One region of the Bacillus sp. N1(2025) genome, then DNA from elsewhere that is predicted to be linked to it. Evidence: riboswitches for the same ligand, from Rfam matches in the RefSeq annotation. Region 1 holds a riboswitch; each other region holds the start of a gene.
What was found. A riboswitch is a leader RNA that binds a small molecule or an ion and turns the genes downstream of it on or off. The one in region 1 is predicted to bind thiamine pyrophosphate.
Positions count from the first base shown of each region.

Region 1 (6,494 bases):
TCCCGGAGCCACTAGGTCAATCTCTTTATTGGCGTTTGAAAATTCAGACGATTTACGGGCGATTGAGACTGATCCGACTGCGATCACTTCGTTGTAAGCGGCCGGATACGACAGTTCCTCTGTACGCTCGTCTCCGTCGCCTTCGTTTCCTGCCGCGCAAACGACCAGAACACCGCTTTTTACCGCATTTGCGACGGCTTCTTTCAATTCAGGCACATCGCTTGGCCCGCCGAGTGACATGGAAATGATATCGGCCTTTTGTTCAACGGCGTAGTTGATGCCGTTAATGATCCATTCGTATTTGCCGCTGCCGTTTTGACCGCCGAGAACTTTAACAATTAAGAGGCTTGCTTCCGGCGCGACACCCGAAATTCCGCCGTTTGAATCATTGGCGGCAATCGTTCCGGAAACGTGTGTCCCGTGTCCGTTATAATCGGAAATCGCGTCTTCTTTGCCTCCGTCATCATCGGTGAAGTTTTTCCCGCCGACAATCCGGTCTTTCAAATCAGGATGATTGATGTCGCAGCCTGTGTCAAGCACCGCGATTTTAATATCCTTGCCTTTAAACCCTTTTGCCCACAACTCTGGCGCCTTAATCACTTTAATACCCTCTGGAAGCTCGTTCACATCCATGATCTGTTCATCCGTGACATAAGGAATCAAATGCATTTCACCATTCATAAAAAAGCCCTCCTTTTTTATGCTTGCGAGTGGATACAAGGGTGTTGCTACTATTTTATGGCAGAGCATGCCGGTCGGAAAGAGTCATTTGAAGCATTTTCATAAAAAAGGCGTAATCTATTGCACTAAAAAATTTCAAATAAATGGATAGTTTAACAGCTTTTATTTTCATTCATGACCCGCTGACGCTATAATTGGAAATGGGAAAGGAGAAGAGATATGAAGATAAATGAAGCATTATACGACTATTTTACAGAACAAGCGGATCAAATTGCGGAAGAGTGGATCGAAACGATGGAAGATTCGGACCCGAATTCGGTTTATTCTTTGGCAAATCCTGTCATCACAGAAGAACTGACGGAGCAGGATAAAGAATTTTACCGGCATATTAATAAAATGTATATCATGCCGGAAAAAGAATTTTTAGAAGAGTTCGAGCAGTGGGTGATTGAGCTCGCGAAAGACCAGAAGCATCTGGATACACCCGTCCAGTATGTGGTCCGTGAATTCATGAGAAACCGGAGGCTATACATCAGTTATTATGATGCGTTTGCCGATAAACATGAATCTTCGTTTGCAGAGGGAGAAAGGAAGAAATGGGAGAATTTAATTGTACGAGTATTTGATTTTACGATTTACACGTTTGTCGATCATGCCGAGCATAACTCGAAAATGCAGCTGAACGCGCAAAGAGAAATGATTTTGGAGTTAAGCTCTCCGGTTATCACGCTGAGCAAACGGACGGCGCTGCTGCCGCTTGTCGGCGATATTGACACGGAGCGCGCCAAATTCATTCTTGAAAATACGCTGAGCACATGTGCCAAACGGCTGATTGAACATCTGTTTATTGACCTATCGGGTGTAGTGGTTGTCGATACGATGGTGGCGCATCAGATTTTTAAATTAATTGAGGCGCTGAAATTGATCGGCGTCACGTCCACTTTATCCGGAATCAGGCCGGAAATCGCTCAAACCGCCGTACAGCTCGGCATTAATTTCTCAGATATTACGATCAAGTCCAATCTCGCTCAGGCTCTCAATTATCATCAATAACATACATAACAAAACAGGCTGCCGAATCACTCCGGCGGCCTGTTTTTATACAAACAACAATGAAATGAGCCAGCTTGCGCCGAATAACAGAAGCACGAGCAGGAAAAAACACCAGTCGGCGCGGCGCACGGTAACAGTTCTGTAAAACGTGCGGTTTCGGCTCCCCGTAAAGCCTTTAGATTCCATCGCGATCGCCGTGCGTTCCGCCTTTCTGATTGCGCCTGCCAATAGCGGAATGGTGAAGCGCCTGAAGGCGGAGAGCTTTCCTTTCAGCCCTGAATCAGACGCCGCGCCCCTGATTCTGTGCGCCTGCCGGATGATCAGGATTTCATCTTTCAGAAGAGGGAGAAACCGGAACCCCGCGATAACGCCGTATGCAAGCTTGGGCGGCAGCTTACACTGCTGAATCAGACTGAGCATGAACAGAATCGGATCGGTTGTGAAAAGAAACATCATCGACAAAGCGGAAAAACATAAAATACGAAACGCGATAGAAATCCCGAGCGCCGCGTTATCACTGTTGACGGCAATCGGCCCGAGCTTAAACAGCAGGTTGCTTCCGGTTGTCGGGACGTTTCCGAATACGGCGGCTGTCCATAAAGAACCGAAGGCCAGAATGACAAACGGAATCGTGAACAGCAGCCATTTTTTCAGCGGCACACGCCCCGCCGAGAGGACGCCTCCCGCAATGATGATATAAAACAAAGCAGGGGTGTACGGATTATAAATAAACGACAGCATAATGACGCATAACAATACAGCCGCCGCCTTTATTGACGGGTTAACAGCCTCCAGCCGCAAGTTCATTTCTCCGCCTCCTGTCGTGTTTCATCCATTCATACCGCAGCGGCAAAGCCAAATGCGCCTGCTCGGCGATCCCGGTGTTATCAGAAAATAAAGCGTCGGGAGTTCCCCGGAATACCAGTTTCGTGCCGCAGAGCACAAGGATCGTGTCGGCATAATCTGAGACGAGTTCCATATCGTGTGTCACCATCAAAACAGCCGTTCCTTCCTTTTGAATCTCACGGAGCATTTGCATACACTCCCGCGCCGTTTTGGCATCCTGTCCGAAAGTCGGTTCATCAAGCATCAAAACGTTCACATTGTGCATAAGCATTGTCGCGACACTGAGCCGGCGTTTTTGTCCTTGGCTTAAAGAAAACGGATGCTGTGAGGCATGGCGTCTCAGGCCGAATCGGGTTAACAGCTGAAGAGCTTTCTCCTTTGCGGGTCTGCTGCTTTCAAAACCGAACATCAGCTCTTGAATGACGGAATCTGTGACAAACTGGTGTTCAGGATTTTGGAAAACATATCCGGTCAGCCGCCGCAGCTCTTTTTCAGAATAGGAATCAATCGGTCTGCCGTCTATTTTGATGTCTCCGCTCAGCGGACGGATGAGCTTGGCCGCGGCAGAAAGGAGCGTGGATTTTCCTGTTCCGTTAGGGCCGGCAATCGCGGTGATTGAACCTTTTTTTACGGAAAAGCTCACATCCTGAAAAATGACGTCTGCTCCTCTTGAGAATGACAGCTCGTGAACGCTCAGCGCGTCTTCTGCCGAAAGCGCGGCGGGCCGGGGTTCGGGCAGAGATGGTACAGGTTCGTGAAACAGCTTTTCTTTACACAATGTAAAAGGAATGCTGACGTGCTCCTGCAATGAGATCACACGCGGAATCGGAATGCCGAGCTGCATCAGCTCTTCAATCTTTGTTTCAAAGATAACGTCCGTCTCTCCGTCCATCACCTTCTGACCCGTTTCGTCAAGGACAATCGTCCTGTCCATCCACGGCGCCCAATGATCAAGCTGATGTTCGATAACGAGAAGGCCGAAGCCTTTTTTTGCTTGTAGATCTTTGATCAGCCGCACTAATTCACGTGCGGAATATGGATCAAGCTGTGCCGTCGGTTCGTCCAAAATAATGAGTTCCGGTTCCATCGCAATGATACAGGCAAGCGCCACTTTTTGTTTTGAACCGCCTGACAGCGAAGCGATCGTTCGCGTTTTCAGATGAGTGATCTCTAATTTTTCTAAAACGTCATTGATGATTGCGTCCATATCTTCTTTTGTATATTGCAAATTTTCCAAGCCGAAGGCGATTTCATCTTCAACCGTCAGCATGCAAAACTGCTGGTCCGGATCTTGAAACACGACGCCGATGGATCTGGCGGCGGGTTCTGTCAGGTGTGAAAGAGGTGTTCCGTATAAAGAAACGGTGCCCGATTGAACCCCATCGCATGCTTCCGGGTACAGACCGTTTAAACAAAGAGCGAGCGAGCTTTTGCCGCATCCGCTCGGCCCGAGCAATAAAGCCCGCTCTCCTTTGCGGAGCTGAAAGGACACGTTTTGAAGAATCGGCTTTTCATCCTGATCATAAGAAAAGGTAAGACAGCCGGCCGATAGAAGGGGCTCAGATGCCTGCATCTTGGTTCACCTGTTTCTTTTTCTTCTTGAATTGTTTTCCGAGCGCCATGCCGTTCAGCACCCCTGTGTAAGCCAGCGCATCACTGATTGCTTTGCCGAGAAGGCCGGCAAGAAGCGCACCTGAGATCAGACGGACAAGAAGCATGACGGCTAATAAACCCGGATTCAAAACAGAGTATCCGGAAACGAACAAGTCATAAATGAAGCTCGTCACAGAAGATCCCATACCGGATAAAAGAAGCATGGGCAGGGTATAAATCCGCCAGCGTGTCGCAAAAAAGACCGCTTCCGCACCGATTCCCTGTGCGATCCCGATCAGAATCACCATCGGCCCTGACGGATTTCCGAGTAAGCACTCCACAAACGCGGCGATGATTTCAGAAACAAGAGCCGCTCCCGGTTTTTGAATAATGTACGCGGCAATTACCGAGACGATAAACCAGATACCGTAAATCGGTTCGTAGCTCATTCGGCCGAAAAACCCTGCCGCTATATTGCTTGCATGAGTTGATACTAAATAAATGACAGCAAATACAACACTGATGACGGACATGACGACAATTTCTCTCATTTTCCAATTTTTCATTGTGATCTCCTGCTTTCTTATCGGATAGTCGTATGTATGAAAGAGATGATTTTACAGGCGGTTTATATTCAGTTTCATATTGCGGTGTCCTCCCCCGTTTTTTAATGAAAAATAAAAAACTGCATATCCGAGGGAATATGCAGCAGCAGAACGAAAACGCATGGGGAAAAACCCTGCGCTCCGGTCAATCTGCACTTCCCCACGCTGGTATTATCCAGATCGGGTTATAAGGGATCAAAACACGCCTGCCGCATGTTTTATCTCAGCCGATAACAGCACCCCTAGTGCGTTTCCTATACAGTTTTTTATGATGACATCATCATAGTTGATCATGTCTGATTTGTAAACAGCCTTTCTCCAAACAGAGTTTGGAATCGGACCGGATGATCATTCATAAAGATAAGAAGAGCCCTTTTGATCAAAAGGAAACGGAGGACATCTATGTTTGTTCATACAGTGCAGTCTGGCGACTCGTTATTTTCCATCAGCAGAAAGTACGGATACCCTGTTGACAGCATCAGAAGCGTCAACGGGCTTGAGGAAACGAATATCGTTCCGGGGCAGGCGCTTTTAATCCCTCTTAATGAATATACGGTTCAGCCGAATGATACGTATGCCGTTATCGCAGGTAAGGCTTATGTGCCGCAGATGCAGCTGATGCAGGCAAACCCGGATATTCCGCCGAACCGGCTGCGGGCGGGTATGAAAGTGAAGATCCCTGATATCTCTAACTATCTTGCGGGAACCCTGCAATTTTATGTCATTCGGACGCCTGAAGCGGATAGAGAGTTAATTAATGATTTTGCGCCGTATTCTTCGGCGATTTCTTTGTTTGAATATCATTTTGGCCCGAACGGAGATATCATTAACGATTTAAACGACAGAACCGCAATAGAAACCACATGGCAGAACAGAGTGCGCCCGCTTGCCGTTATTACAAATTTGACAGAAGGGGGATTCAGTCCGGAATTAGCCCATCAAGTGCTGCAAAATCCGACGGCACGAACGAATCTCGTCAACAATATCGTCTCCTTAACCGTAAGAAAGGGATACGGCGGTGTAAATATCGATTTTGAACGGGTCAGAGAAGCTGACAGGGACCTCTTCACAGGATTTCTCCGGCAGTTAAAAACCCGGCTTTCAGAGCATCAGCTCGCGTTAACGATATCGGTTCCGGCGAAAACAAGTGATGCAGTGCCGTGGCTGAGGGGATATGATTACGGCGGAATCGGAGCCGTCGTCGATTATATGTTCATTATGGCGTACGACTGGCACCACGCCGGCAGTGAGCCGGGACCCGTGGCGCCTTTGACAGAGGTCAGGCAAACGATCAATTTTGCCATCAGCAGGGTGCCGAGAAGAAAAGTGATTCTCGGTGTTCCGCTGTACGGGTATGATTGGGTGATTCCGTACCGTCCCGGAACGATCGGATCCGCCATCTCCAATCAGCGCGCCATGGAAACGGCCATGAAGCATCAATCAGTGATCCGTTATTCCCAGCAGGAGCGTTCCCCTTACTTCCGGTATACTGATGAAAATGGAAGAACGCATGAAGTGTGGTTTGAGGATGTGCGGAGCATGAGTGAAAAAATGGTTCTCGTTCGGGAGTTCGGACTGCAGGCGATCGGCGCGTGGCAATTAACGCTCGGTTTCAAACCGGGCCCGTGGCTGCTTAGGAACTTTTTCACGATCCGAAAAATATAGCTGCATGTCCCCCTCCGCAAGTGATTTTTTTTCCTATGATAACGGGTCTTC
Region 1 is NZ_JBLTJB010000004.1:13,607-20,100, reverse strand. It holds gene ACNFN4_RS10325 (S8 family peptidase) at 1-681, opposite strand, end outside; gene ACNFN4_RS10320 (STAS domain-containing protein) at 901-1,734, shown strand; gene ACNFN4_RS10315 (energy-coupling factor transporter transmembrane component T family protein) at 1,780-2,541, opposite strand; gene ACNFN4_RS10310 (ABC transporter ATP-binding protein) at 2,516-4,153, opposite strand; gene ACNFN4_RS10305 (ECF transporter S component) at 4,140-4,739, opposite strand; TPP riboswitch at 4,919-5,032, opposite strand; gene ACNFN4_RS10300 (glycoside hydrolase family 18 protein) at 5,181-6,443, shown strand.

Region 2 (6,740 bases), 420 kb from region 1:
AACCCCCGCATGCTTTTCATCTATCTTTATATAAATCTGCTCCATCTGTTCCTCATTTCTCATAATCTCCCGTTTGTTTTTCTCTACAAGCAGTTCGAAATTCAATGTGTGTTTTCTGTACTTTTTTCGTTTTTTGCTCTTTTTGCGCACATGTGATACCTTTTTTAACGCCACTTTTCATCCCTCCGCTTTTCATTTCATTCAATGACTTTCACGCAAAAAAGGCCCTTATCTGTTTAAAAGATAAGAGCCTTCGGTGATCCGATCAGCCATCGTTTGGAAATATGTAATGATTATGTTAATTCATACAATCCCTACCTGTCAACTATAATTTAAAATATCGTTTCCTTCCGGGGGTTTTCCTCATACACTCTCTCATTTTTCCGCATATGCTAGAAAACATAGCAGAGTACAAGTGAAAGTGAGTGAGAATGTGGAAAAGACAACATTGACCGGTCGCATCGTCAAAAAAGATGACCCGGACTATAATGCTGCAAGAACCAATATCAATTTAAGCCTGCAAAGATATCCAGACATCATTGTGTTTTGTCAAAATAAACATGACGCCCTCAATGCGCTGAGATGGGCGCGTGAGAACAATGTGCCTTTCCGTATCAGAGGCGGAAGACACAGCTACGAAAATTTTTCCCTGTTAAATAACGGACTAGTCATTGATCTCAGTGAAATGAAGAAAATAAGAGTAAATGAGGATACGCGGCTGGTCTCGATTGAAGCGGGAGCCGAATTGGGAGAAGTCTACCGGACACTCTGGCGGTACGGCTTGACCCTTCCTGCGGGAACCATTGCGAATGTGGGAATCACGGGGCTGACGCTCGGGGGAGGAATCGGATATTTAACAAGGACAGCCGGACTTACTTGCGATCGTCTCCTCCAGCTCGAAATGATCATAGCGGACGAAAAAGCGGGTGCTGACTTGATCACAGTCAACCGCTCAAAGCACTCTGATCTATTTTGGGCGTCTCAGGGCGGAGGGGGAGGCAACTTCGGCATTGTCACATCCATGATGTTTAAAGCCGTGCCGATCTCGTGCGTGTCTGTTTTTTCTGTCACTTGGGGCTGGGATGATTTTGAGGAAGTATTTAACACATGGCAGCGCTGGGCTCCATTTACAGACAACCGGCTTACCTCATCAATTCAGTTTTGGCCTAAGGAAGTAAACCGCATAGAAGCGCTCGGTCAATTTACCGGGACAAAGGATGAGCTGAAAGAACTGCTGGCTCCGTTAATGAAAGCGGGAAAACCGGCAAGCGGCATGGTCAAGACAGTGCCATTTATTAAAGCGGCAGCCTTTTTTAACAGCCCGGGAGGCAATCAGCCGCAAAAGATGAAGCGGTCAGGATCCTTTATTGAAAAACCATTATCTTCACGCGCGATTTCCACTTTAAAGCGCTATTTAGAGCACGCTCCGAACGAAAACGCCAGTGTCTGGCAGCAGTCTCTCGGCGGGGCGGCCGGACGGATCGCTCCGGACCAAACGGCATTCTACTATCGCAACGCAATCATTGCCCAAGAATATATTACAACTTGGACAGCTGCTGAAGAAGAAAGACAAAATGTCCGCTGGATCGAAGGACTGAGAACCTCCCTATCAAGAGAAACGATGGGAGATTACGTGAATTGGCCTGATAGAGAAATCAGAAACTGGCTGCAAACATATTACGGAGAAAATGTTCACCGCCTCCGTCAAGTCAAAACGAAATACGATCCGGAAAATATATTCCGATTTGAACAGAGCATTCCGCCGCTTCGCCGTTCACCGTTTTTCTAAAAAAGATGAAGATGGGCAAACTCCATCTTCATCTTTTCTTTTATTGATATAAGCGGCTTCCCTTCTCCGCAAACTCTTTTGCTTTTTCTTTCAGCCCTTCATTGACGGCCTCGTCTTCAGTAAGTCCGTTTTCCTTCGCATAATCACGAATATCCTGAGAAATTCTCATGCTGCAGAACTTCGGACCGCACATCGAACAGAAGTGAGCCGTTTTTGCGCCTTCAGCCGGCAGCGTTTCATCATGATATTCGATTGCTCTTTCAGGATCAAGCGACAAATGAAATTGATCACGCCACCGGAATTCAAACCGCGCCTTAGACAGAGCATCGTCACGGATCTGTGCACCCGGATGCCCTTTAGCAAGGTCTGCGGCATGTGCCGCGATTTTGTACGTAATGACGCCTTCTCTTACATCATCACGATTCGGCAGCCCCAAATGCTCCTTCGGCGTGACATAGCAAAGCATCGCCGTCCCGTACCAGCCGATCATCGCCGCGCCGATTGCTGAAGTAATGTGGTCATAACCCGGAGCGATATCCGTCGTTAATGGCCCGAGCGTGTAAAAAGGCGCCTCTTTACAAATTTCCAGCTGCTTGTCCATGTTTTCCTTAATTTTATGCATCGGCACATGACCCGGTCCTTCGATCATCACTTGCACATCGTGCTTCCACGCGATCTCCGTCAATTCTCCGAGAGTCTCCAATTCCGCAAACTGCGCCTCATCATTGGCATCCGCAATCGAACCGGGGCGAAGCCCGTCACCAAGTGAAAAAGCGATATCATAGGTCTTCATGATTTCACAAATTTCTTCAAAATGCGTGTACAGAAAGCTTTCCTGATGATGAGCCAGGCACCATTGCGCCATAATCGCCCCGCCGCGGGATACGATTCCCGTCGTGCGTTTGGCCGTTAACGGGACGTAACGAAGCAGTACGCCGGCATGGATGGTGAAATAATCCACGCCCTGCTCCGCCTGCTCAATCAATGTGTCACGATAAATGTCCCACGTTAAATCCTCGGCAATGCCATTTACTTTTTCAAGCGCCTGATAAATCGGCACCGCCCCCACAGGCACGGGACAGTTGCGGATAATCCATTCACGCGTCGTATGAATGTCTTTTCCCGTGGATAAGTCCATCATCGTATCGGCGCCCCAGCGAATCGCCCACGTCATTTTTTCGACTTCTTCTTCGATAGAAGATGTAACAGCCGAGTTGCCGATATTTGCATTAATTTTCACATGAAAATTCCGGCCGATAATCATCGGCTCGCTTTCCGGGTGGTTGACATTAGAAGGAATAATCGCCCGTCCGCTCGCCACCTCTTCCCTGACAAATTCGGGAGACACATGCTCGCGAATTGCGATAAACTCCATTTCCGGCGTAATGATGCCTTTTCTCGCATAATGCAATTGTGTTACATTTTTCCCCGGCTTGGCCCGAAGCGGTTTTCGCTGTAGGCCGGGGTATTCGGCGGCACGGCCCTCTTTTTTATAACCGTTGTCTTCAGGCTTCACGGTCCGTCCGTTATATTCTTCTACATCTCCGCGCCCGGTAATCCACTTTGTGCGGAGCGCCCCCAGCCCTTCATGAATATCAATTTGTACATCCGGGTCTGTATACGGCCCGCTCGTATCATAAACACGGACCGGCGCATTCTCCTCTTCCCCGAATGCCCCCGTAGTCGCACTCAGGCTGATTTCCCGCATCGGCACTCGTATATCGGGCGAAGAACCTTCTGCATAAACCTTTTTACTGCCGGAAAAACTCGACATAATGGAAATGTTCGCTTGCTGTACTGATTGATTTTGCATACAAATCTCTCCTTTATCATTTGAATAACAGAACCAAGCTCAGCACCAGCACAAAAAAACCGGGTTCAAAGAAGAACCCGGTTTTGCAGTCAGAAAGAAACTATTATTGTTTTCTTCAACAATAATAAAACCTTTACTTCCCCACGCTGGTACGAACCAGATCAGGTCCAAAGGGTTAAGAAGCCGCCGCTTCTCTCTCAGCCCGCTCAGACGGGCACCCCCAGTAACTATTGATTTCGCTCTCATCGTAACATAAGTTGTGTACAAAAAAAAGCATATTATCAAAATTCAGATAACGGGACAGTCATAAGCTCTGTTTCCCGAACGCCTTCTTCGGTATTAAAAACCCGATAACCCTTTGCGGTTTCCCGGGAAGAGACAGTCCGGATCAGCTGACCGTCTTTATAATGAAGCGCAGCGCCGTCATCAGCGGCATAGCCCTCCCTGAGTTTCTTTTCTGAAATCAGACGGTGATACACCGGCCGGCGCTCCGCTTCTCCGTCATAATGCGGACAAAAGCTGCCCGGCAAAAATCCTAAAGCTCTTAACTCTCTCAAACCTCCAGCTGAATCCGTCAACCCTTCTTCATACCAGCAAATCGCCCCGGCGCTGAGACCCGCCAACATGATGCCGTTTTCCCAAGCCACACGAAGAATACGGTCAAGCCCCCATTCTTTCCATAAGACAAGCATATTGCGCGTATTTCCGCCGCCGACATATATAATATCTTTCTTCATGAGAAAGGATCTGAGATCAGAACCCGGCGGTTTAAACAACGACAAGTGATCCGGCTCACACCGCAGCTTTTGAAAGGCCTGATAAAACCTGCCGATATAATTCTCCGAATCTCCGCTTGCCGTCGGCAAAAAACAAACTTTCGGCTTTGACCGCGCCGACTGCTCTAAAATATACTGATCCAGCACAAGATGATCCGGCTCCATGGAAAAGCCTCCGCCGCCCATTGCAATAATCTGCTTCACGTCATCACCTCTTTTTTTCTCTAGTATAACAGCTCATAAAAAGGCGTTATCCCATTTTCGGATAACGCCTTCAAAAAGTATTTGTTATCTGAAAAATGAAAACGCACCGTATAACACAACGGAGATCCCTGCGGCGATAAGCGCCGGAACAAGCTTCGAACGGGCATACTTCACAACATCGATCCCCAACACCGTACAGGTTGTCACCGTATTATCACTGAGAGGAGAAGCAAACGCTCCAAATGTTCCGCTCGCAAACACAGCCCCGATCGCTAATAATAAGCTGGTATGTGACTGAACCGCCAGCGTTACGCCGAGCGGCATTAATAGCCCCCAAGTCCCCCAGGATGACCCGATAAAATAGGATATAACAGCCCCCAGTATAAAAAGAGACGGCGCAATAAACATATGAGGGATCCATGACGTTAAATGAGAAGTAACATATTTCGAGAATCCCAGATCTTCAGATACTGCTGTTACGGCCCAAATCAGCGATAACATAATAATAACGTTGACCAATTCGTTTCCGCCCTTAATAAAATGGGTAACAAGCTCGCCTGCATGAAAACGCTGAAACATAAAAAGAGCAAATGCTGCAATAACCGCTGCCAATAATGCGGTTAACATGACGCCAAGCATATCACTTTTGATAAAAGCATTCAAAAACCCTTGTGCTTTTGAATGACCGTCCCACCAGCTGAGAAAGAGTGTTAATAGCAAAAACAGACCGATCGGAATGATTAAATTCCAAGGCCGAATCGGTGTTTCCTTAATATAACCACGGTGCGCCGAATCCAGCTCCTCCTGCTGGTCAGCATTCTCATCACTTTCGAACATTCCCGTATGTCCACCGTGAATATCTGAGATCGTCCCTGTTTCCATGTTGAATGAACCTGAGCCTTTTGAAAGCAACACACCGCTGTTCCGCGGAATCGGTTCCGTATTTTTGCTATGTTTGCGAGCAGAAGTTTGTCCGCTCTTTTCTGTTTTTTTTAAGCTTTCGTCCGCTTTTTGTTTCTTAAAAAAGCAGTAATAAATTCCGACTAATATAATCACAATGGAGAAAAAATTGAAGGGAATACTTTTCACATACACCGTATAAGCCGGCTGATCTATTCCTGACGTTTTAAGGGCCTGTCCGATAATGGAAACCATGTAGCCGACAAATGCCGTTGCTATCGGAATCAAGGCAATTACAGGGTTTGCCGTAAACTCAATGGCATACGCAATTTTCTGTTTCGACAGGTCCAGACGCTTGCTTAACGCTTTCATGATCGGTGCAATTGTGACGATGCGAAAGTCCGGTTCACTGAACGTGCCAAATGTCGACAGCCATGCAAGCAGCATCGCACCTTTTTTGGTTTTAACCTTTTTACTGATCAAATGGACGAATCCTTTTATCCCGCCGGTCAGCTTTATAATCCCTACAAGGCCGGCAAATGAATATAGAAACACAATGATTCTAATATTATTGGTGACGACAATATTGCTGATTACATATTGAACCATATGTTCAATCCCGCCAAGCAAGCTGGGATGCAAAAGATAGCTTCCGACCAGCAAACCGATAAACAGACCGGACTGCACTTGCTTTGTAATGATTGAAATGGGAATGACCAGAATAAATGGGATAAGACAAGCCCAAGTCCCTTCCACTAAAAACACCTCTTTCAAAGAACTTCTTGTTAGTATCTTTGAAAAAAGCGGATTTATACAATCAGCAGGTATCATGTTTTCACAAGCCTTGGAGGATATTTTCATACAACAAAAAAGGCTTCTACATATTGTAGAAGCCTTTTTATACCGGTGGCCGGGGTCGAACCGGCACTCCAGAAGGAACACGATTTTGAGTCGTGCGCGTCTGCCAATTCCGCCACACCGGCATGTAATGCGTCGTGTTCAACCGACGTATATAAATATAACATGTATTTTATAAACCGTCAACGGTTTTAGCAAAGTTTTTTAAATGGTAATGCAGTATATCCGATACAAACAAGAAACTTATATTGATAGTCATTACGTTTTTATTATATAAAAAAAGTGATCTGCAATATGCAAATCACTCTCATATATGTTTTATAATGTGAAAACTGATGACCAATTTAACATAGTTCGTTCAAAGTTAAATTGGTGCCGAGGGCCGGACTTGAACCGGCAC
Region 2 is NZ_JBLTJB010000004.1:429,416-436,155, forward strand. It holds gene ACNFN4_RS12585 (FbpB family small basic protein) at 1-174, opposite strand, end outside; gene ACNFN4_RS12590 (FAD-binding protein) at 434-1,789, shown strand; gene thiC (phosphomethylpyrimidine synthase ThiC) at 1,830-3,602, opposite strand; TPP riboswitch at 3,724-3,834, opposite strand; gene ACNFN4_RS12600 (Type 1 glutamine amidotransferase-like domain-containing protein) at 3,884-4,582, opposite strand; gene ACNFN4_RS12605 (Na+/H+ antiporter NhaC family protein) at 4,667-6,238, opposite strand; tRNA gene ACNFN4_RS12610 (tRNA-Leu) at 6,384-6,465, opposite strand; tRNA gene ACNFN4_RS12615 (tRNA-Leu) at 6,711-6,740, opposite strand, start outside.
Region 2: it holds a riboswitch for thiamine pyrophosphate, as region 1 does, so the genes downstream of both, thiC (phosphomethylpyrimidine synthase ThiC) here and ACNFN4_RS10305 (ECF transporter S component) in region 1, are expected to answer to the same signal.

Region 3 (6,740 bases), 150 kb from region 1:
TGAAGGCACGGCGTGACACCGGGAATGACGGTAAAAGAGAGCCCGTAGCTGCCGACACAGGCGCCGTACAGAAAGGGAATCCCTTTCTGCACAGCCGCATCATTCACAATCAGCCTCGTTTCAAAGTTGTCGGCGGCATCCACGATGAGGGAGGCGTCACGAATCAATCCGGGTGCGTTTTCCGCAGTGACATCCATGACAAATCCCTCGACTTCTACATCACTATTAATAGATCGAAGCCGTTTTTCAGCCGCCGCGGCTTTCGGCATTTCCTGTCTGACATCGTCTTCGGTATAAAGCTGCTGGCGCTGGAGATTACTCCACTCCACATAATCTCTGTCAGCGATCGTTACCTTCCCGACTCCTGCTCTGACAAGCATCTCCGCACTTGCCGTCCCAAGCGCACCCGCGCCGATAATCACGGCATGAGACGACCGGAGCTTCTCTTGGCCGGAGGGACCGATCGGCTGAAACAGCTCCTGTCTGGAATATCTGTCCGTCATACCGGAAGACCGTCTCGCGGACTGCTTGCAGTTCCGTAATCTTTCACCGGAATTCTCCCGGCTTCATAAGAAAGGCGGCCCGCTTCTACGGCAAGCTTCATCGCCCGGGCCATCTTGACCGGATCATCAGCGCCTGACACAGCGGTATTTAACAGCACGCCGTCAGCCCCGAGCTCCATCGCGTAGGCGGCGTCTTTTGAAGATCCGACGCCGGCATCGACAATAACCGGCACCTTCGCCTGTTCAATGATAAAGGATAGATTCAGCGGATTTAAAATTCCCTGACCGGAACCGATCGGGGAAGCGCCCGGCATAATGGCATGCACTCCGAGCTCCTCAAGACGTCTTGCGAGCACGACATCGTCTGACGTATACGGAAGCACGATAAATCCCTCTTCGAGCAGCTGTTCTGATGCTTTCAGCGTTTCAACCGGATCAGGCAAAAGTGACCGGCTGCATCCGATGACTTCTACTTTTATCATGTCACAAAGCCCTGAAGCTTTGGCAAGCCTTGCGATTCGGACCGCCTCTTCAGCCGTTGCGGCACCGGCCGTATTCGGCAGAAGCGTGTATTTAGACAAATCAAGCTGTTCGAGAAAGTTAGGCTGAGACTCTTCAAAGATGTTCATCCGCCGCACCGCAAAGGTTAAAATATCTGATTCCGAGATAGCCACCGCCTCTTTCTGAATCTCAAAACTCGGATATTTTCCCGTTCCTAACAGCAATCTTGACTGAAACTGTTTTCCGCCTATTGTTAACATCCTCATCCGCCTCCTACAAAATGGACAATTTCTATGACATCGCGGTCACACAAACTTGTATTTTCATAATTCTTTTTTTCAATGATTTCTTTATTTCTCTCCACAACTACGATTCTTTGATCAAGCTGGTACGATTCAAGCAAATCCTGAACCGTCCCCTCATTTCGATTCCAATCAATTTGTTTTCCGTTCAGCTGAAGGATCATATATGAACAGCCTCCTTGCGATCAATTCGAAACGCTTCTTCCCATTCCTGTTTAATCTGTCTTTCCAGGATCATATCCCGCACCATTTCAGCCGTTGCCGGCGCCAACAGGATGCCGTTCCGAAAATGGCCGGCGGCGAAGATGATGCCGCTGTCTTCAGGATGCCGCCCGATAAACGGCTTTCCGTCTCTAGTTCCCGGCCTGAGACCCGCCCAAAACCGGTCTATTTTCATATGTTCGATGGCGGGAAGCATTGTTTTCGCTTTTGCAATGACGGCCTCAATTCCTCCGATGTCAGGCGTATCGCTCCAGTCGCCCTGTTTCATCGTGGCGCCGATGACAAGCCGGCCGCTTTTTCTCGGGACGACATAACAATGATCATGGTAAAGGGTTTTGGTCAGCGGGATATCGTCATTCCACACGGAAAGGCATTCTCCTTTCACAGGAAAAAAAGGCTGTCCCAAGCCGAGCTGGCTGAAAAACCGGCCGCTCCATACACCGCTTGCAACTGCGACTTTGTCAGCATAGACATCCCCGCCGGATGTTGTGATGCAATATTCTCCGTTCACCCGTTTTACGGAGGTGACTTGTGTATGCTCATATATGTCAGCGCCATAGCGCCGCGCTCCTTTTGCATACGCTTTGCAGACATAGTACGGTTCGACATGGACATCGTCTTTTATAAAACTTGCGCCGAGAATGTCTTTTGAAGCGTAAGGCTCTTTTTCAAGGGCATCTTCCGCTGAAAGCCAGGTGACGGAAGGCAGATCATCCATCTTCCGTAGACGGGCGATATCTTCTTCGGTATACGCCAGTTTAAGCATTCCGCCGTTATGGCGCCTGATGTCAATGCCGCAAGCTTCCTCAAGCTCTTGCCCCGCCGCTTCATACAGCCTTTGACTGTGCATGGCAAAATCAAAAAACGCATCCCGATTTTCACATTCCGCATGAGCGCCCAGCATTCCCGCGGCAGCGCTTGTCGTTTTTCGGCCGACTTCTCCGGCTTCAAACAAGACAACGTTCTGCTGCGTCTTCGCCAGCTCATAAGAAATGGCGCACCCGATAATTCCGCCGCCGATCACCGCTGTATCATAGTGCTTCTTCATAATCGGCCTCCCTTACCGCGCGTGCATACCGTTTTGCCGCTTCCTCAGGATTTTCAGCTGAGAAAATACCTGACATGACGGCAATTCCGTCCGGTTTCGCCTGCTTTGTGTGTCCGATCGTCTGCAGTGTCATTCCGCCGATTGCGATGACGGGGATGGAAAGCGTGCGTTTGATCTCTGAAAGCAGGCTGATGCCTCTTGCTTCAAGTCCTTGTTTACATTCGGTTTCAAATACATGGCCGAACACCACATAATCCGCATCTTCCTTTTCAGCTTGGATAGCTTCTTTCAGCGAATGAACCGAACGCCCGATATGAAGATGTGGAAATCTGCTTCGCACCTGCTTTACGGAAAAGCTGCGGGACGGAAGCTGAACACGGTGTATGTTGGCAAAAAGCGCGATATCCGCCCTGTCATTGATGATCAATTTGTCCTTATCCGCACCGCCCTTTTTCAAAAGGGACAAAAGCTGCATGATCTCTCCCGCTGTTTTATCCCGCTCACGGATATGGATAAAGCTTACTTCGCGCTGAATCGAAAGAATATCCTCGGCCAGCTCGGCAACGGGTTTGCGATTATCAGTTACCGCGTGCAGCTCCAAAGGATTCCACCTCTTTTCCGCCCTTCTCGGACCAGCCTTCTTTTTGATAGGCCATTCCCCAAAATTGATATTCATAATAGCTTGAAATCACAAAATTCTCTTTCATTTTCGCGCGGATGTCCTCTGTGCTGTTTTCAGCAATCTCGTCGAAACGGCTGATTTGTTCTTCGACTTGCTGTCTGAACCAGTCTCCGCCGTATGTACCGATCCATTTTTCATAAATCGGATGCTCCGGTTTGCACTCTTTTAAGTGTTCGCCGACTTCATAATAAAGCCAATAACAGGGCAGAAGCGCAGCTAATATTTCTCCAAAATTGCCGCTCATCACCGATCTGTACATATGAGACGTATAAGAATAGGCGGTCGGTGCCGGTTTAAATGCCGCACGCTCTTCTTCCGTAATCCCTAAAAGCTCCGTAAACTCGCGGTGCAGCGCCATTTCCGCTTCATATGTCCCTTGAGCGTGGCCCGCCATCCTGCCCGTCGTAAACAAGTCTTCGGCATATGCGGCGCCGAACGCCTGAACTTTTGCAAAATGCGTCAAATAGTAGGAATCTTGCAGCACGTAATAACTGAAACGGTCTATCGGCAGGCTTCCGTCACCGATTCCCGTTACAAACGGATGAACAAAACTTCCGTCCCACCATTCGGCAGCCGCCTGTCTGCATTCTTCAGAAAATGTCATCATGTCTTCCCCCCTGTTAAAATAAAAAAACCACTTTCCCGCATCGGAAAAGTGGTTTGGAATTTAAATGGATAAAAGGAACCCCAAAAAAATACCGCTCCACTTCCCTACGCAGGTCTGAACCTGTTCAAGTTATGAGGGTCTAAAAGTCTCACTTTTATCTCAGCCCTTATGAAGGACACCCCTAGTGGTCATACGATTAATGATTTATTTGTTATGCCTTCTATATTATCACGAATTGCAATTTGGTCAAGCTTCAAGAATTTTTCTCAGTTCCGACACGTAGTTGCGCGAGCCCGTGACGATGAGGCGGTCTCCTGTTTTCAGCCGCGTGTCTCCGTGCGGAACGATGCTGTCCACACCTCTGAAAATCCGGACGAAAATCACATCGCCCATCAGCGGAAATTCCCGCAGAATGATGCCGTTATACGCCGGGTTTTCCAGATTGATCTGATATAACGAAGACTCCTCATTCGTCAGGAGGCTCATCACGCCCGGCGCCTCAATTAATGCGCGCAAGAGCGTCTTTGTAGACAGAAGGATAGAAAAAATACTGATGCCCTCTTCTTTCAGTTTTGTTTCATGCTCAACCGAGCCGACGCTTGCGATGATACGCTCAGTCCCTTTCTCTTTCGCTATTAAGGCGATTTCGGCGTTCACATCTTCATTTCCAGTCGCCACGACAAGAATATCCGTTTTGAAAATACCGTGCGACTCAAGCGTGCCGGGCTCGTAATCAGAAATCGTGTCAACCGAAAAAACGGATTCCGCAAGCGTTTCCCCGGCATTTTCCTGATACACATGGACGACCCGTACTTCATATTCCTCCTCAGGCAATTCCAGCGTAACCGGAAGTGTCATTTGGTTGGCGCCGATAAATGTAATGCGCTTTTTTTCCTGCGGCGCACTTTGCCGTTTGTATAATTTCTTAAAGCCGATCGGCGTGATGATACTGGCAATAACCGCAACTAAAGTCAGCGCGCCGGACATATTGGCGCTGATAATGTGGAGCCTTTCTCCGATCGTAGCCGCCGCGATAACAAGCGACAGCGTGGACGTCAGCAAAAAGCCCGAAGCAAACACGGTTCTTTTGTCATACCATTTCTTTAAGTAAAACACCGGGAACATTTTGCTGATAAACAGCGCAAGCAGAAGCAGCGGAATCATCGTTACTGTTTTCGGATCTTGGAAAAGCGTCCAAATGTCCAATTTCACCCCGACCATGACGAAAAAGATCGGAATTAAAAACCCGTATCCGAATGAATCCAGCTGTTCCACCATTTCTTTATTCGGAGACAGTAGCGATACCAGAACGCCTGCCAAAAACGCGCCGAGAATATTTTCCGCCCCGAGAGATTCCGATAAAGCGACAAGCACGATAATCAGTGTGAAAATGGCTCTCGTGCCGATCTGCACGGTGCCTTTAGACATCGACTGCACAAATGAGCGGTGTTTAAAGATCCTGCCGAAGAAATACAGCACGACCCCCGCGGCAAAGAGAATCAACAGAAGCCACATATTTCCGCTGTCTTCTCCGTAAAGAGAAGAGAAGAAAGCGAGCAGAATCATCGTAGCCAAGTCCGCAATAACGGCAACAAGCAGGATGATCTGGCCGATATTGGAGTTCATGATCCGTTCTTCCTTTAAAGTCGGGACCACCACGCCGAGTGATATCGTCGAAATAATAAGCGTCATTAAAAATGCGTTTTGTATAAAACCGGCTAATACAAAGGCATAGGACAGCAGCAATGATAAAATAAAGATGCCGAAAAAGATAATCAGTGCGGCAGAAAACGTGTTGGGCGCTTCCTTGCCATTCGGAAGGAATTGTTTTTTCTTCCCTTTCTCAAATGAAGAAAAATCAATTTCCAAGCCGCTTAAAAACATTAAAAAGATAAAGCCGAGAACAGACAGCGTCTCCAGCCACGTGTCTCCCTGAACGACAAGATTCAGGCCGCTTTTTCCGATAATAAGCCCCATGATGATCTCCGCGACGACGACGGGGATGCTGAGCTTAAACCGATGTAAAAGGAGCGGCGTCAAAAAAGCGACGATCAGAACGACGACTAAAGATGCGACTGATGTGTGTTCCATTCGTAAATACCTCCTTAAAACAAGGGTTATAAAAGCCCGCTTTAAGCGGGCGAAACCTTACTTTTTTTTAAAAACATAACGCATATTCTAACAAGGCTGACCGCGAAAAAAAAGTGATAAGGCTTTATTTCTTTAATTCTTTTTTAATTTGTGCAAAAACAGCGTAATTAGGTATAGGAATTAGCCCCATAATAAATAAAAAACCGTTAATAAGGAGGCTGACACGAATGGCTTATGACATCATCAGCGATATACACGGATGTTATGACGAAATGATCGCGTTAATGCAAAAGCTCGGATATGAAGTGAAAGACGGAACGCCCGTTCATTCTGAAGGCAGGACGCTTGTCTTTGCGGGGGATTTAACGGACAGAGGCCCAAAATCCGTAGAAGTGATGCGTTTTGTGGCAAAAGCATATGAAAAAGGAGCCGTCCGTTATGTCCCGGGAAATCATTGCAACAAACTGTATCGTTACTTAAAAGGAAACCCCGTAAAAGTGATGCACGGACTGGAAACGACGGCAGCCGAACTGAAAGAGCTGTCTCCCGCCGACAGAACGGAAGTCTCCAGACAATTCATCCGATTATATGAGTCAGCGCCGCTTTATGACATTTTACATAATGGCGATCTCGTTGTCGCCCACGCCGGCATAAAAGCTGACGATATCGGTAAATACTCGCGTAAGGTAAAAGAATTTGTTCTGTACGGCGATATCACGGGTGAAACGTATCCCGACGGCAGACCCGTCAGAAGAGACTGGGCCGCCGCTTACGAAGGCAAGGC
Region 3 is NZ_JBLTJB010000004.1:163,619-170,358, forward strand. It holds gene thiF (thiazole biosynthesis adenylyltransferase ThiF) at 1-503, opposite strand, end outside; gene thiG (thiazole synthase) at 500-1,270, opposite strand; gene thiS (sulfur carrier protein ThiS) at 1,267-1,470, opposite strand; gene thiO (glycine oxidase ThiO) at 1,467-2,576, opposite strand; gene tenI (thiazole tautomerase TenI) at 2,560-3,177, opposite strand; gene tenA (thiaminase II) at 3,155-3,862, opposite strand; TPP riboswitch at 3,950-4,058, opposite strand; gene ACNFN4_RS11230 (monovalent cation:proton antiporter family protein) at 4,112-5,956, opposite strand; gene prpE (bis(5'-nucleosyl)-tetraphosphatase PrpE) at 6,184-6,740, shown strand, end outside.
Region 3: it holds a riboswitch for thiamine pyrophosphate, as region 1 does, so the genes downstream of both, tenA (thiaminase II) here and ACNFN4_RS10305 (ECF transporter S component) in region 1, are expected to answer to the same signal.